DNA from 3 places in the Lonsdalea populi genome. Region 2 is predicted to be linked to each of the others. Evidence: riboswitches for the same ligand, from Rfam matches in the RefSeq annotation. Region 2 holds a riboswitch; each other region holds the start of a gene.
The links. Region 2 has a riboswitch for thiamine pyrophosphate ahead of thiB (thiamine ABC transporter substrate binding subunit). Riboswitches for the same ligand answer to the same signal wherever they lie in the genome.
Positions count from the first base shown of each region.

Region 1: linked by a shared signal. The riboswitch ahead of thiM (hydroxyethylthiazole kinase) and the one ahead of thiB (thiamine ABC transporter substrate binding subunit) in region 2 are both predicted to bind thiamine pyrophosphate.
Region 3: linked by a shared signal. The riboswitch ahead of thiC (phosphomethylpyrimidine synthase ThiC) and the one ahead of thiB (thiamine ABC transporter substrate binding subunit) in region 2 are both predicted to bind thiamine pyrophosphate.

Region 1 is NZ_CP065534.1:2,672,404-2,677,910, reverse strand. Features, by position in the region: gene I6N93_RS11730 (PTS mannitol transporter subunit IICBA) at 1-1,064, shown strand, start outside; gene I6N93_RS11725 (mannitol-1-phosphate 5-dehydrogenase) at 1,136-2,281, shown strand; gene I6N93_RS11720 (MltR family transcriptional regulator) at 2,400-2,930, shown strand; TPP riboswitch at 3,165-3,261, shown strand; gene thiM (hydroxyethylthiazole kinase) at 3,297-4,091, shown strand; gene thiD (bifunctional hydroxymethylpyrimidine kinase/phosphomethylpyrimidine kinase) at 4,088-4,891, shown strand; gene psiE (phosphate-starvation-inducible protein PsiE) at 5,074-5,481, shown strand; gene yegS (lipid kinase YegS) at 5,503-5,507, opposite strand, start outside.
Region 2 is NZ_CP065534.1:489,539-495,045, reverse strand. Features, by position in the region: gene sgrT (glucose uptake inhibitor SgrT) at 90-254, opposite strand; gene sgrR (HTH-type transcriptional regulator SgrR) at 361-2,019, shown strand; TPP riboswitch at 2,060-2,179, shown strand; gene thiB (thiamine ABC transporter substrate binding subunit) at 2,223-3,206, shown strand; gene thiP (thiamine/thiamine pyrophosphate ABC transporter permease ThiP) at 3,182-4,792, shown strand; gene thiQ (thiamine ABC transporter ATP-binding protein ThiQ) at 4,776-5,492, shown strand.
Region 3 is NZ_CP065534.1:3,595,684-3,601,190, reverse strand. Features, by position in the region: gene thiE (thiamine phosphate synthase) at 1-494, opposite strand, end outside; gene thiC (phosphomethylpyrimidine synthase ThiC) at 494-2,410, opposite strand; TPP riboswitch at 2,519-2,635, opposite strand; gene nudC (NAD(+) diphosphatase) at 3,009-3,782, shown strand; gene hemE (uroporphyrinogen decarboxylase) at 3,898-4,971, shown strand; gene nfi (deoxyribonuclease V) at 4,968-5,507, shown strand, end outside.

The DNA.
Region 1 (5,507 bases), 1.7 Mb from region 2:
TGACGCCCAAGTCGTCGCTGATCGGCGTGGTGCTCTCCATTATGCTGTCCGGGCTGGTGTCTTTCATGGTCTCTGCGGTCATGCTGAAACGCGTGCCGGTGGGAGATGAAGAAGATAACGGTCTGGCGGACGCAACCCGTCGTATGCAGAGCATGAAGCAGAAGTCGAAAGGCGGCAAAGCGCCGGGCGTAGCCCGGCCACAGCCCGCTATGCGCGCGACGCTGGATGCCTCACAGGATCTGAGTTTGGTGCGAAGGGTCATCGTGGCCTGCGATGCCGGAATGGGGTCGAGCGCGATGGGTGCGGGCGTGCTGCGCAAGAAGATAAAGGATGCTGGACTGACGCATATTTCGGTCACGAATATGGCGATCAACAGCCTGCCGGAAGAGGTCGATCTGGTCATAACCCACCAGGATCTTACCGAACGAGCGTTGCAGCACGCGCCGCACGCGATTCATCTTTCCCTCAGTAACTTCCTCGACAGCAGCCTGTACAACGAGCTGACGACCCGGCTGCTGGCGGCGCACCATCCCGTTGCGGCGAACGATAACCGGCTGATTAATCAAACGATTGTCGCTGCCAATGATAACTGGTTCGACCCGGCTGAGTATGAATCCAACCTGTTCGAGCTGGGCGAAAGCAACATTTTCCTCAATCTCCAGGCCGACGACAAAGAGCAGGCCATTCGCTTTGCGGGCGAACAGCTGGTAGCGGGGGGATACGTGGAGCCAGCCTACGTCGAGGCGATGCTGGAGCGCGAGGCCATGACCTCAACCTATCTGGGCGAGTCCATCGCCGTACCGCACGGTACCGTTGAAGCCAAAGACCGCGTCCTGCGCACCGGCGTCGTGATTTGCCAATATCCGCAAGGGGTGCGGTTCGGCTCCGAGCCGGACGACGTCGCGCGGTTGGTGATTGGGATTGCGGCCCGCAATAACGAACATGTTCAGGTGATTGCGCATCTGACCAACGCCCTGAATGACGACGGCATTATCGAGCGGCTGACGGAAACCCGCAGCGTGCAAGAGATGCTGGAGCTGCTCTCCGGCGAACGCGTGGCGTAAGGTCACTGGACCGGCGTTCGACCGGTCCGTGCGTTCTGCTTAACGGTTTTGACAAGATATCGAGGTCTATAATGAAAGCGATTCATTTTGGTGCAGGCAATATCGGTCGTGGTTTCATCGGCAAACTCCTGGCGGACGCCAAGTCCGAGCTCATTTTCGCCGACGTCAATCAGCCGCTGGTGGATCAACTGGCCCATCAGCAGCAGTACGAAGTACATGTCGTCGGAGAGGCGTCGCGCGTTGAACGGGTAAACCGCGTCAGCGCGGTGCACAGCGGCAGCCCCGACGCCATTAACGAAATCGCCCGAGCGGACATCATCACCACCGCCGTCGGGCCGCAGGTGCTGAGTAAGATTGCGGGCACGTTGGCACAGGGGCTGATTGCACGGCATGAGCGCGGCAATCAGCAGCCCCTGAATATCATCGCCTGCGAAAACATGGTGCGCGGCACCAGCCAGCTCCGTCAGCATGTCATGGCGGTGTTGCCCGAAGCGTTGCACGCGTGGGTCGACGAGCATGTGGGCTTTGTGGATTCGGCCGTGGACCGCATCGTGCCGCCCAGCGCCGCGGCGAACGACGATTCGCTGGAGGTGACGGTCGAAACGTTCAGCGAATGGATTGTCGACAGCACGCAGTTCAAGGGCGATCTGCCGGTTATCGCCGGGATGGAGCCTACCGCCAACCTGATGGCTTATGTCGAGCGCAAGTTGTTTACGCTCAATACCGGCCACGCAATTACCGCGTATCTTGGGTGTCTGGCGGGTTACCGGACGATCCGCGAAGCGATACTCGACGACGCGGTGCGCGCGGTGGTGAAAGGTGCGATGCAGGAAAGCGGCGCGGTGCTGATCAAACGCTACGGTTTCGATCCGGCGCAGCATGCAGCGTATATCGACAAGATCCTCAGCCGTTTCGAGAATCCGTATCTGCATGACGACGTAGAACGCGTGGGCCGCCAGCCGCTGCGTAAACTGGGTGAAGGCGATCGGTTAATCCGGCCGCTGCGCGGTACGCTGGAATACGGGCTGCCGCATCGTAACCTGCTGATCGGCATCGCCGCGGCGCTGAAATACCGTAGCGTTGAGGATGTGCAGGCGCGTGAAATGACGGCGCTGATAGATGCGAACGGCGTTGAAAAGGCGCTGGTTCAGATCGCCGGACTGGAAGATCGCCCCGAGGTTGTCACGCAGGTGGCAGCGTTGTATCACTCTCTGTAACGCAAGGTGAAAAACGATACTGATGCCAGAACAGCGTTATTTTCCCGAAGGTAAACGTCGGGTAGAGACTACCGAGCCGCACTCGGCGCAGAAAAAGGTGCCGCAACCCCAGACGGGGATGGAAGACGCGCAGGCGTTCGAAAGTCACATTCTTGAACGCCTGAATGCCAGACCGACCGTGCCGGGGTTTATCCAGGCGGCGGTCGAACTTCTGGCCGAGGCGATTGACCATCTGGTCCTGCAAGCGTTCCGTAAGGATGATTATGCCGTTAAATATGCCGTGGAACCGCTGTTGGAAGGCAGCGGCCCGCTGTCAGCGCTGCCGGTTCGCCTCAAGCTGATCTACGCACTGGGCGTTATCAGCCGAGACGAGTATGAAGACGTTGAACTGTTGTTGGCGTTAAACAATGAGCTGGAGCATAACGGGCAAAGCTACCGTTTCACCGATGATGAAATTCTGGGGCCGGTCAGCATGCTGCATGGTATTACGCCGCTGCCGCCTCAGTTCAACTCGCATTTACCGGAAGATGGGGTGGACACCTCGCTGCTGGAGATGCAAAAACAGCGCTATCAGCAGCGCATCCGGTCCTCGCTGGTGTTGTGCATTACGGATCTGGTCTCGCGCCTGTACCACAAGACGGCTTTCTGACCGGCGTCATGCCGGGAGAGCCGTTCTCGCTGAGGATGAAATACCGACGCCGTGAAATCCGTGCGGCGTCGGTCCTCTTTTTGAATCTTACCGGTTATGCCGGTAGTCCTTTCTTCCCGCTTCATCCCTCCTTTTCTTGCTTCCGATCTTCGCGCTACACCGTTTTGACTCTTGCCGACGCGCCGTGATGGCAGACCGTCGTTGACCTTTGCGCCGCCAGGCCGAATAATCATGAACGTTGACTCGGGGTGCCCTTCCATATGAAGGCTGAGAAAGACCCGTACCACCTGATCTGGATAATGCCAGCGTAGGGAAGTCATGGAGTCTCACCGGCTCCCGCCTTCTTGATCGCCGGTTGGGAGACTTATGAATACTCGACCTGTGCCGTTCCCGTCCGCGCTTGCGGCGGATTCTCTGAAACACTTTCACCGCCGTTCCCCTCTGATTCACTGTCTGACCAATGATGTCGTGCAAAGCCTTACCGCCAATGTGCTGCTGGCGCTGGGCGCGTCGCCCGCGATGGTGGTGGAGCGCAGCGAAGCCGCGCAGTTCAGCACGTGGGCGGATGCGTTGCTGATCAATGTCGGCACGCTGGAACCGGTCCGGGCAGACGCCATGCGGTTTGCCGTGGCGAGCGCCAATCGGGCTAATCGCCCCTGGGTGCTGGACCCGGTCGCCGTCGGGGCGCTGACTTTTCGCAGCGACTTCGCCCGTGAACTTCTTGCGCTGCGGCCTGCTGCCTTACGCGGTAACGCTTCAGAAATTCTGGCGCTGTCCGGCGCCGCCTCGCAGGGGCGCGGGGTAGATAGCGGCAACACCTCGCTGGCCGCTCTGCCAGCGGCGCGGGAGCTTGCCCGCCGCTGGTCCGTTTGCGTGGCGGTGACCGGCGAGGTGGATTACGTCACCGACGGCGAGCGTGACTGGGCGGTGGCGGGCGGGGATTGGCTGATGACCCGCGTCGTCGGGACCGGCTGCGCGTTGTCGGCGGTGGTGGCGGGATTTTGTGCGCTGCCGGGCGATCGCCTGCAGCATATCGCCGCCGCCTGTGCGGTAATGTCCGAATGCGGGCAGCGTGCCGCCGAAGGCGCGACCGGTCCCGGCAGTTTTGTGCCGCGGTTTCTCGACCAGCTGTTTACGGCGGCGGAGGCGGCCGCAAAATGAAACGCATTAACGCATTGACGATTGCCGGCACCGATCCCAGCGGCGGCGCGGGTATTCAGGCCGACCTGAAAACGTTCTCCGCGCTCGAAGCTTATGGTGCCAGCGTGGTGACGGCGCTGGTGGCTCAAAACACGCGCGGCGTGCAGTCGGTCTGTCGCATCGAACCCGCCTTTGTCGGCGCTCAACTCGACTCGGTGCTCAGCGATGTGCGGATAGACAGCGTCAAAATCGGCATGCTGGCCGAGGCGGATATTGTGGAGGTCGTCGCCGAACGGCTGATCCGCTATCCGGTGCCGTTCGTGGTGCTGGATACGGTGATGTTGGCGAAAAGCGGCGATCCGCTGCTGCAACCGCAGGCGATCAAATCGCTGCGTCAACGGCTGCTGCCGCAGGTTTCGATCATTACGCCGAATTTGCCGGAAGCGGCGGCGTTGCTGGCGCGTCCGGTCGCTGAGAATGAAAACGAGATGCGGGAGCAGGGCGAAGCGCTGCTCGCGTTGGGCTGTCAGGCTGTGTTGATGAAGGGTGGCCATCTTGCCGGCAGCGAAAGTCCGGATTGGTTGTTCGCCACCGGGGAGCCGCCGCAGCGTTTCTCGGCGCAGAGAGTCAATACCCGCCATACTCATGGTACGGGCTGCACGCTATCGGCGGCGTTGGCGGCATTGCGTCCCCGTTGTAACGACTGGTCGGCCTGCGTGACCGCCGCCAAAGCCTATCTGCAAGGGGCCTTACAACAGGCGGATACGCTGGAAGTCGGTCAAGGAATCGGGCCGGTGCATCATTTTTACCGCTGGTGGTGATGCCTATCTCTGCGGAAGATGAAATTTACATGGACAGTCTCAGGGGCTACCGGTAATTTTGTGACCGGCGTCAGGTTTTTCCGGCCGATTCACGACGTCCGCGGGGGAAGCCGCACACAGCAATAGCAGTCTGCCGCCGGCGTAGATGCAGAAAAAATGAAGGATGGTTAGGAGTCATGTACATGGCAGGTTCAACGCGTTCGATCATGATCGCCAAAGGGTTACAAACGATACTCAATATAGGTTTACTGGCTCTCGCTATTATTCTGGTGGTGTTTTTGGGTAAAGAGACGCTGCATCTGGCGAAGGCATTGATGGTCAGCAGTGAAAGGGATTCCACTTACCTGTTGATTGAAAGTCTGGTGGTGTATTTTCTGTATTTCGAATTTATTGCGTTGATCGTGAAGTATTTTGAGTCGGGATACCATTTCCCGCTGCGCTATTTTGTCTATATCGGGATCACCGCCATCGTGCGGCTGATTATCGTCGACCACAAAAATCCCACCTATACCCTGATCTACGCAGGCGCGATTTTGATCCTGGTAGTGACCTTGTATCTGGCGAACAGTCAGCGCCTTCGACGCGAATAGCGGTATCTCGGCCCCGGTCGACTACT
Region 2 (5,507 bases):
CACTTATTTCGGGCAAAAAAAAGCCGGTGGGATAACCACCGGGCGGTGAAAGCTTCACCATCACTCAGAAAACAGAAACCTTGTTGTCGTCAAATCCAGTGACGGTATTCCTCATCAGACATATTCTCCGTCTGCCACTGCGTCACCTGCATCAGCAGCGCCAGACGCTGAGAAGTCGACAGCCAGCGCCCCCACGCCGAGTGTCCCTGGGACAGGATGTTGCGATAACTCCGATACAATCGTGATAGTGCCATCGTCATGCCCTCCGACCGTTCATTATTTGCACTTTAGTTATGGCAAAGTATCAACGTAAAATAGGGGAAAATATATTGATGACTTTATGCCGAGGAGTTCCCCTTTATGTCCTCTTCCCGACTGCAACAACAGTTCATCCGGCTCTGGCAGCATCTGCAAGGACAGCCTACTGACACCACGCTGCAGGAGCTGACCGGGGTACTCAACTGCTCGCGACGGCATATTCGGTCGCTGCTGCGAGCCATGCAGGAAGAGGGCTGGCTGAACTGGGAAGCCGAAGCGGGACGAGGAAAACGATCGCGGCTCAGCTTCCTCTATACCGGTCTGACGCTGCAGCAACAGCGGGCGGAAGACCTGCTGGAGCAGGATCGGATCGACCAGTTGGTGCAGTTGGTGGGAGACAAATCGCAGGTGCGGCAGATGCTGCTTTCCCACATCGGACGCAGCTTCCGGCAGGGCAAACACCTGCTGCGCATCGCCTACTACCGGCCGATGCGTAACCTGCTGCCCGGCTCGGCGCTGCGGCGTTCGGAAACGCATCTGGCCCGCCAGATCTTCAGCGGATTAACCACCATAAATGAGGAAAATGGGGAACTCCTGCCGGATTTAGCCCACCACTGGCAGCAGGTCTCGCCCCTGCATTGGCGTTTTTATTTGCGCCCCGCCGTGCGTTTCCATCACGGCCGGGAGCTGACGATGGACGACGTGATCGCCTCTCTGCAACGCATCACCGCCATGCCGCTGTTTTCTCATCTCTGCGCCATCGAATCGCCCATCCCCTCCGTGCTGGATGTGCGGCTGACGACGCCGGATGTCTGGTTGCCCTGGCTGCTCGGCAGCGTGTCCGCGATGATTTTGCCGCAGGAGTGGAAAGTGCTGCCCGATTTCACCCGCCATCCGGTGGGCACCGGCCCTTACGCCGTGCTGCGCAACAGCGTTACACAGCTGAAAATCAACGCCTTTGACGACTACTTTGGCTATCGTGCGCTGATTGACGAAGTGAGCATCTGGGTGTTGCCGGACGCGCTGGATACGCCCTCCTGTTCGCTTCAATTACAAAACGACAATTCGCCGAACAACGAACTAGAGAACCGATTGGAGGAAGGCTGTTACTTTCTGCTGTTCGACCGGCGCTCGCCGCTGACTTCTCGCCCGGACATCAGGGACTGGCTGTGCCAGGCGCTGAGCCCGGTCGCCCTGCTCGGGCTCGCGGACGAAACCTACCAGTGCAACTGGTCGCCGGCCTACGGGCTGCTGCCACGCTGGCACCACGCCCAGCCCCGCCTGACTCGGGACAAACCCGTCAACCTTACGCACCTGACCCTCACCTTCTATCATGAGCACGCCGAGTATCAGGACATCAGCGACATTATTCGTCGGCTGCTGTCCGCCCACGGCGTCACGCTGTCGGTCCGCTGTATCGACTATGCTGACTGGTACCAGGGTGGCGAGGCGAGCGACATCTGGCTCGGCAGCGCCAACTTCTATTTGCCGCTGGCGTTCTCTCTGTTCGCCCTGCTCTACGAACTGCCGCTGATGCAGCACTGTTTGGATCGGGATCTGGCCGAAGACGCCAGCCAGTGGCGTCAGGGCCGCTGGTCGCTGACGGACTGGAGCCAATCGCTTGTGACTCAGCAGCAGATCCATCCACTGTTCCATCATTGGCTGCAGTTGCAAGGGCAGCGCAGCATGCGCGGCATTCGTATGAATACGCTGGGGTGGTTTGATTTCAAATCCGCCTGGTTCGCGCCGCCGGAAAACTGACGCGCGCTTTGACTCCGGGTATGAAGTCTCTACAATGCGTGAGTTCTCAACGGGGTGCGATAAAGCCCGGCGCCGTCATACCGTCCGCTTTACGCTGAGAAAATACCCGTCGAACCTGATCCGGTTAATACCGGCGAAGGGATTTGGGAGTGCTTCGCCGCTTGCTCAAAGACCTTTGCCGCCCCTTTTCTCAGGAGTGCAAAGTGTTAAAAAAATTACTGTCCTGCCTGTTGATTCTCACTGCTCCGGTGTTCGCGAAACCTACGCTGACCGTGTATACCTACGACTCCTTCACCTCGGAATGGGGACCCGGTCCCAGCGTGAAAATCGCGTTTGAAAAAGAGTGCGCCTGCGAGCTGAAATTCGTGGCGCTGGCCGACGGCGTGGCGTTGCTTAACCGTCTGCGGATGGAAGGAAAGCGCACGCAGGCCGATGTCGTGCTGGGTCTGGACAACAACCTGCTTAAGGCGGCGGAAAACACCGGCCTGTTCAGCAAACGGACGGTCGATACCGATGCGCTCTCGCTGCCGGGCGGCTGGCACAATGACACGTTCGTGCCCTATGACTACGGATACTTCGCCTTTATCTATAACCGCGACAAGCTGAAAAACCCGCCGCGCAGCCTGCATGAGTTGGTCGACAACCCGACGCCGTGGAAAGTGATTTATCAGGACCCACGCACCAGCACGCCGGGACTCGGCCTGCTGCTCTGGATGCAAAAAGTCTATGGCGACGACGCCCCGCAGGCCTGGCAGAAGCTGGCTGCGAAGACGGTCACCGTGACCAAAGGCTGGAGCGAAGCCTATGGTTTGTTCCTGAAAGGCGAAGCCGACCTCGTGTTGAGCTACACCACCTCGCCCGTTTATCACATTATTGAAGAGAAGAAAGACAACTATATCGCGGCGCCCTTCAGCGAAGGCCACTATCTGCAGGTGGAGGTGGCCGGCCGGCTGGCGAGCAGCCAACAGCCGCAGTTGGCTGAGCGCTTCCTGAAGTTTATGGTCAGCCCGGCCTTCCAGCAGCGCATTCCGACCACCAACTGGATGTATCCGGTTATCGACACACCGCTGCCCGCCGGTTTCCAGTCTCTGGACAAACCGGCCGCGATACTGTCGTTTACGCCGGAGCAGGTCGCCACGCACCGTAATGACTGGATCCAGGCATGGCAACGCGCCGTCAGCCGCTAATCCCCGGCTGGCTCTGGCCCGGCGCTTTCGCCGCGCTGCTGCTGAGTGTGGTCGCCGCGCTGGCCTTCGGCGCTCTGTGGCTTCAGGCGCCGCAGAATCCGTGGCGCACGCTGTGGCAGGACGACTACCTGTGGCACGTCGTTCGCTTCACTTTTTGGCAGGCGTTGCTCTCGACGCTGCTGTCGACCATCCCGGCGATTTTTCTGGCGCGCGCACTGTATCGACGCCATTTTCCGGGACATCGCTGGCTGTTGAGGCTATTCGCCATGACGCTGGTGTTGCCGGTGCTGGTGACCGTGTTCGGTCTGCTCAGCGTATACGGGCGGCAAGGCTGGCTCTCACAGATCACGGCGGCATTTGGCCTACCTTACGCATTTTCTCCCTATGGGCTCGGCGGGATACTGTTGGCGCACGTTTTCTTCAACCTGCCGCTGGCCACGCGTCTGATGTTGCAGGCGCTGGAAAGCATCGCTACCGAACAGCGGCAGGTGGCCGCGCAGCTCGGGATGGGAGAATGGCAGCACTTTCGCATTGTGGAGTGGCCGTGGCTGCGCCGACAGCTCCTGCCTGCGGCCGCGCTGATCTTTATGCTCTGTTTTGCCAGCTTCGCCGTCGTGCTCTCGCTGGGCGGCGGCCCTAAGGCCACCACCATTGAGCTGGCGATCTATCAGGCGCTAAGCTTCGACTACGATCCGGCGCGCGCTTCGTTGTTGGCGCTGATTCAGATGGGATGCTGTCTCGGTCTGGTTCTGCTCAGCCAGCGGCTGGCTAAACTGCTGCCGGTCGGCTACAGCCAGCAGGCGCGCTGGCGTAATCCTCAGGACACGCTGTTCAACCGCATCACGGACGTGCTGTTGATCGTGGCCGCACTATTGTTGCTGCTACCGCCGCTATTGGCCGTGGCGGCGAATGGGCTGAACGCCTCCCTGCTCGCCGTGCTGCGTCAACCCGCGCTATGGGACGCGCTGTGGACTTCGTTGAAGGTCGCAGTACTCTCCGGCCTGTTGTGCGTACTGCTGACGCTGATGCTGCTGTGGAGCAGCCGGGAACTCAAGCTGCGTCGCCGCCATTTTTCCGGCCAACTGCTGGATCTTAGCGGCATGCTGATTCTGGCGATGCCCGGCATCGTACTGGCGAGCGGATTTTTCCTGCTGCTGAACGGCACCGTCGGGCTGCCGGAGTCGCCCCTGTGGCTGGTGGCGGCGACGAACGCGCTGATGGCGATCCCCTATGCGCTCAAAGTGCTGGAAAATCCCATGTATGACATCGCCGAGCGCTACAACCTGCTGTGCCAGTCGTTGGATATCCGCGGCTGGCGGCGACTGCAGACCATCGAACTGCGGGCGCTGCGGACGCCGATCGCACAGGCGCTGGCGTTCGCCTCTATTCTCTCGCTGGGCGATTTCGGCATCATCGCGCTGTTCGGCAATGAGCAATTCCGGACGCTGCCGTTTTATCTGTACCAGCAAATCGGCGCTTACCGCAGCGCCGACGGCGCCGTGACCGCCTTGCTTTTGCTGCTGCTGTGTTTTGTTCTGTTCACTCTGATTGAAAAACGGGCGGACGCTTATGATCGTTCTCGATAAATTGACCTATCTCTACCAGCACCAGCCGATGCGGTTCGATCTGCGCGTGGAAGCCGGTGAACGCGTCGCCGTGCTCGGTCCCAGCGGCGCGGGCAAAAGCTCGCTGCTCAGCCTTATCGCCGGTTTTCTCCCGGCGGAGAGCGGCCAGCTCATGCTGAACGGCGTCGACCACCGCCAGACGCCACCGGCCAAGAGACCGGTATCGATTCTGTTTCAGGAAAATAATCTCTTCCCCCACCTGACGCTGTCGCAGAATATTGCTCTGGGGCTGCATCCCGGTCTTAAGCTGACGCCGCCACAGCGCAAGGAGTTAGCCCGCATCGCTGAACGCGTCGGGTTGACCGCGCTGCTGGATCGCCTGCCGGCGCAGGCGTCGGGCGGCCAACGGCAACGGGCGGCGCTGGCGCGTTGCCTGTTGCGTCAGCAGCCGATCCTGCTGCTGGACGAGCCGTTCTCCGCGCTCGACCCGGCGTTGCGTGCGGAAATGCTGACGCTGGTCGACGACGTATGTCGCGATCGCCAACTGACGCTGCTGATGGTCTCGCACCATCTCGACGATGCCGCCCGCATCGCCGATCGCACGGCGTTGGTGGTTGACGGCCGCGTGGCTTACGACGGCTCAACCCATGACCTGCAACAGGGTCGCGTCGCCGCCGCAGGTATTCTCGGAATCGCCCCCGTTGAACAGAATAAAAACTGATGGCGAACAGGTTTT
Region 3 (5,507 bases), 750 kb from region 2:
ACCGTGGGGAAGCGTCCCGCCAGTTCACTGATATGACGCGCCAGTTCGGCCAGTCCCTGCGGCGCCGACGGCATCGCTTTGGTCTGCGTCGGGAAAATATGCCCCAGCGCGATGTAGGAAGGCGCGATAGCGACGGCGCGCGCCAGCTCGTTATCATCATGGGTTGAGACACCCAGCCGCAGTCCGGCGCGCCGGATGGCGCTCAGATCGGCGTTATCCAGATCCTCCTGACCGAGATGGACGCCGTAGGCCTGGTGCTTGATGGCCAGTTGCCAGTCATCGTTGATAAACAGACGCGCCTGATAGCGGCGGGCGAGGGCGATCGCCTTGATCACCTCTGGCTCCATTTGAGATTCAGGCTGGTCTTTGATCCTCAGTTGCAGGGTCTTCACGCCCACACTGAGCAATCGCTCGATCCACTGCACGCTGTCGACGACAGGGTAGAGCCCCAGCCGTGATTCCTCGCTGGGAAACGAAAGCAGGGGGGCGCTCATCAGGCCTCCTCCTGCGGGACATACAGTTCGCCGCCGTGAGCGCGGAATTCGGCCGACATCTGCGCCATGCCGACCTCAATCGGCTGGGCGTCCACCTGTTGTCTCGCGGCGTAGTCCCGTACCTCCTGAGAAATTTTCATGGAGCAGAACTTCGGGCCGCACATGGAGCAGAAGTGGGCCACCTTGCCGGATTCCTGCGGCAGCGTTTCGTCGTGATAGGCCCGCGCCGTTTCCGGATCCAAGGCCAGATTGAATTGGTCCTCCCAGCGAAATTCGAAGCGGGCTTTCGACATCGCGTTGTCGCGGATCTGCGCTCCTGGATGGCCTTTCGCCAGATCTGCGGCGTGCGCGGCGATCTTGTAGGTAATCAGCCCCTGTTTGACATCCTCTTTGTTCGGCAGCCCAAGATGCTCTTTCGGCGTCACGTAACACAACATCGCGCAACCGAACCAGCCGATCATGGCGGCGCCGATGCCGGAGGTGAAGTGGTCATAGCCCGGCGCGATATCCGTGGTGAGCGGGCCGAGAGTATAAAAAGGCGCTTCGTGGCAGTGCTCCAGCTCTTCGGTCATATTGCGGCGGATCATCTGCATCGGCACATGACCGGGACCTTCAATCATCACCTGAACGTCGTACTCCCAGGCGATGTGGGTCAGTTCGCCCAGGGTATGCAGTTCGGCGAACTGCGCCTCGTCGTTGGCGTCCTGAATCGAGCCGGGGCGCAGGCCGTCGCCCAGCGAAAGCGCGATATCGTAAGCGCTGCATATTTCACATATCTCGCGGAAGTGCTCGTACAGGAAGCTCTCTTTGTGATGCGACAGACACCATTTCGCCATGATGGAGCCGCCGCGTGAGACGATGCCGGTCAGGCGTTTCGCGGTCATCGGCACATAGCGCAGCAGCACGCCGGCGTGGATGGTGAAGTAATCGACGCCCTGTTCGGCCTGCTCCAGCAGAGTGTCGCGGAACATCTCCCAGGTCAGGTTTTCCGCGACGCCGTTGACCTTCTCCAGCGCCTGATAAATCGGCACTGTCCCAATAGGCACCGGACTATTGCGCAAGATCCACTCGCGCGTTTCATGGATATAGCGGCCGGTAGAAAGGTCCATTACGGTATCGGCTCCCCAGCGGGTGGACCACACCAGCTTTTCGACCTCCTCCTCAATCGAGGAGGTGACCGCCGAATTGCCGATATTGGCGTTCACCTTCACCAGAAAATTGCGGCCGATAATCATGGGCTCGGATTCTGGATGGTTAATATTGGCGGGGATGATTGCGCGCCCGGCGGCCACTTCCTGACGAACAAACTCGGGCGTGATGACCTGCGGCAGATGGGCGCCGAAACTCTGGCCGGGATGCTGGCGACGCAGCGTTTGACTCGACACCCGCTCGCGGCCCATGTTTTCCCGTAGGGCGACGAACTCCATTTCCGGCGTGATGATCCCCCGGCGGGCGTAGTGCAACTGGGACACCCGTTGACCGGGTTGGGCACGGCGGGGCTGGGGAAGATGTTCGAAGCGCAGGTGGTCCAGACCGGCATCGGCCAGACGTTGTTGGGTAAATCCGGAACTGAGCTGGGCTAATTGTTCGGTGTCGCCGCGCTCTTCGATCCAGGAGGTTCTCATACGAGCCAGTCCGCGGCGAACATCGGGGACGGCTTCGGGATCGCCATAAGGTCCGGCGGTGTCGTAGACCGGTATGGGTTCATTCGGTTCGTAGCGAGGCGCTTCCCTGTTTCCCCCGAGCAGCGTAGGACTGAGTTGAATTTCGCGCAGAGGGACGCGAATATCCGGCCGTGAGCCGGTCAGATAAATGCGCCGTGATTGCGGAAAGGCGGTGCCCCGCACCTCGTCGATAAAACGTTGTGCGGAGGCGCGTTGCTCGCGGCGTCCTGACGATTTCTTTTCTGTAGACATAGCAAATTCCTGTTTGGCTAAAAGGAAACATTGCTTGTCTGGAGTTCGGATGGAGTAATGGAGACGTTTCTTTTTCCCCGGGGCTGACGATTTTGTCTGGGGAAAAGGATAAAAATTACTCTTGTTCCCTTCGCAGGTTTTAACCTGATCAGGTTCCGCGGATCCCGAATTAACGGTCTCAGCCCGCACACGTTACCGCAACGCTGGGCACTCCGACAAGATGACGCCCGGTGAGTTGGGCGAAGTCAATCGCCTACACTTTATGCTGGCAACACGTCGCTGTCAAAGGCGGGATCGGCGACGGGCGAGGTCAACGGGCAGGTCTTCGGCAGGACAGCCAGCGTCAGAACGATAGAAAATGCCTGTTGCTGACAGTGGCCTTATTTTTCGCAAAATATGCGATAAATCATCCTTCTTGCGGGCAATGTCACCGAAATACATGATTGCGGATTGAAAGCGGCGAGGAGAGAGAACGACGGAACGAGTTTCCATGGCGTGGTATTGTGCTAAAGCGTAGAGCGTCTGATTTATATGCATTAATGTTGTCTATATCTACACATCATAGCCATAGACTCGGTGACAGAGGGCGAAAGAAAAGATGGAAGTAACGTTAACAGGTGAAGAGCACGGCTGGTGGGTTGTCAGCGAGAACCATCAGATTTGGCTGCCTCAGGGGAGATTACCGCAAGGTTGTTCCACCCAATGGGGACTGAAAACGTGTCCCGCACGCCGAATCGGTGAATGGCAGGGCGAGCCTGTCTGGCTGGTGCGCCAGACGATGCCTGAAGAGATGGGATCGCTGCGCCAACTGCTGGACGTGGAGGGCGGGCTGTTTCAGTTGGCCGGCCGGGGAGTTCAGCTGGCCGAGTTTTATCGCGCCCACCGTTTCTGCGGCTACTGCGGTCATGAGATGCACCACAGCAAAACCGAGCTGGCCTGCCTGTGCGGCCACTGCCGGGAGCGCTACTATCCGCAGATTGCGCCCTGCGTCATCGTCGCGATCCGCCGCGGCAGCGAAATTTTACTGGCGCAGCATGTCCGCCACCGGGGCAATATGTACACCGCGCTGGCCGGGTTCGTCGAGCTGGGTGAAACGCTTGAACAGGCCGTAGCCCGAGAAGTCATGGAAGAGAGCAATATTCGCATTAAAAATCTCCAATATGTGAGTTCTCAGCCCTGGCCGTTCCCCCATTCTCTGATGATGGCCTATATTGCGGAGTATGCCGACGGCGAACTGCGTCACGATCCCTCCGAGCTCCGCGATGCCGCCTGGTTCCGTTACGACAAACTGCCAATCCTGCCGCCGCCGGGAACCGTGGCGCGCCGCCTGATAGAAGATACGGTGGTGATGTGCCGTGAAGCCGACGGCTAATCCGTCTGCGTCATGCGTGTAGCCTGAGGGGAATCAACCCGCTACACTGCCGCCTGAAATACCCAGACCACAGCGACCTGCGCGCCTGCCGTTCAGGCGCCAAAAGGAAAAGATCATGACCGACCTTAAAAACGATCGCTATTTACGCGCTCTGTTACGTCAGCCTGTTGATGTCACGCCTGTTTGGATGATGCGTCAGGCTGGTCGTTATCTGCCGGAATATAAAGCGACGCGCGCTCAGGCCGGAGATTTTATGTCGTTGTGCAAGAATGCCGAGCTGGCCTGCGAAGTAACGCTGCAGCCGCTGCGCCGCTATGCGCTGGACGCGGCCATTCTGTTCTCCGATATTCTGACGATCCCGGATGCGATGGGATTGGGACTTTATTTTGAAGCGGGCGAAGGTCCGCGTTTTCGTCATCCGCTCAGAAGCCATGCCGACGTCGCGGCGTTGCCGATCCCCGATCCGGAACAGGAACTGGGCTACGTGATGAACGCCGTACGAACCATCCGTCGCAATCTGGCGGGCGAAGTACCGCTGATCGGCTTCTCGGGCAGCCCGTGGACGTTGGCCACCTATATGGTCGAAGGTGGTAGCAGCAAGGCGTTTACCATTATCAAAAAAATGCTGTTCGCCGAACCCCGCACGCTGCATCTGTTGTTGGACAAACTGGCGGGCAGCGTCATCCTTTACCTGAACGCACAAATCAAAGCGGGCGCTCAGGCGGTCATGATTTTCGATACCTGGGGCGGCGCGCTCAGCGGTCGCGATTATCGCGAATTTTCGCTGCATTACATGCATAAGATCGTCGATGGCCTGCTGCGTGAGCATGAGGGCCGCCGTGTACCGGTGACGCTGTTCACCAAAGGCGGCGGGCAGTGGCTGGAGGCGATGGTGGAAACAGGCTGCGACGCGTTGGGTCTGGACTGGACAACGGATATCGCCGACGCCCGTCGTCGCGTGGGCGATAAGGTTGCTCTGCAGGGCAATATGGATCCGTCCATGCTTTATGCTCCCCCTGCGCGTATCGAACAGGAAGTCGCCGCCATTCTGGACGGTTTTGGTCCGGGCAACGGCCACGTGTTCAACCTTGGTCACGGCATCCATCAGGATGTGCCGCCGGAACACGCCGGGGCGTTCGTGGACGCGGTGCATCGCCTGTCCCGGCCTTATCACCAGGAGAAGGCATGATCGACACTCAGTCTCTACGGGCGGAACAGTTAATCAAGGCGGCTCAGGTCATCCGTCATGATGCGCTCCCGTTCAAACAGCCGGCGTTGATTGCCGGCGCGGACGTCGGGTTTGAGCAGGAGGGCACGGTGACCCGGGCGGCGATTGCCGTATTGGCGTATCCGTCGCTGGCGCTGGTGGAGTATCAGATAGCGCGTATCCCGACGACGATGCCTTATATTCCGGGACTGCTCTCTTTTCGCGAGGCTCCCGCGCTGATGGCCGCGTGGGGATCACTGCGTCACCCGCCGGATCTGCTGTTTGTGGACGGTCATGGTATTTCCCATCCTCGCCGCCTGGGCGTCGCCAGCCATTTTGGGCTGATGGTCGATGTGCCTACCATCGGCGTGGCCAAAAGCCGCCTATGTGGCCACTATGCTGCGCTGGATGCCGACATCGGCAGTCAGCAGCCGCTAGTGGACAAGGGCGAACAGATTGGCTGGGTATGGCGAAGTAAATTACGCTGCAATCCGCTGTTTGTTTCAACCGGGCACCGG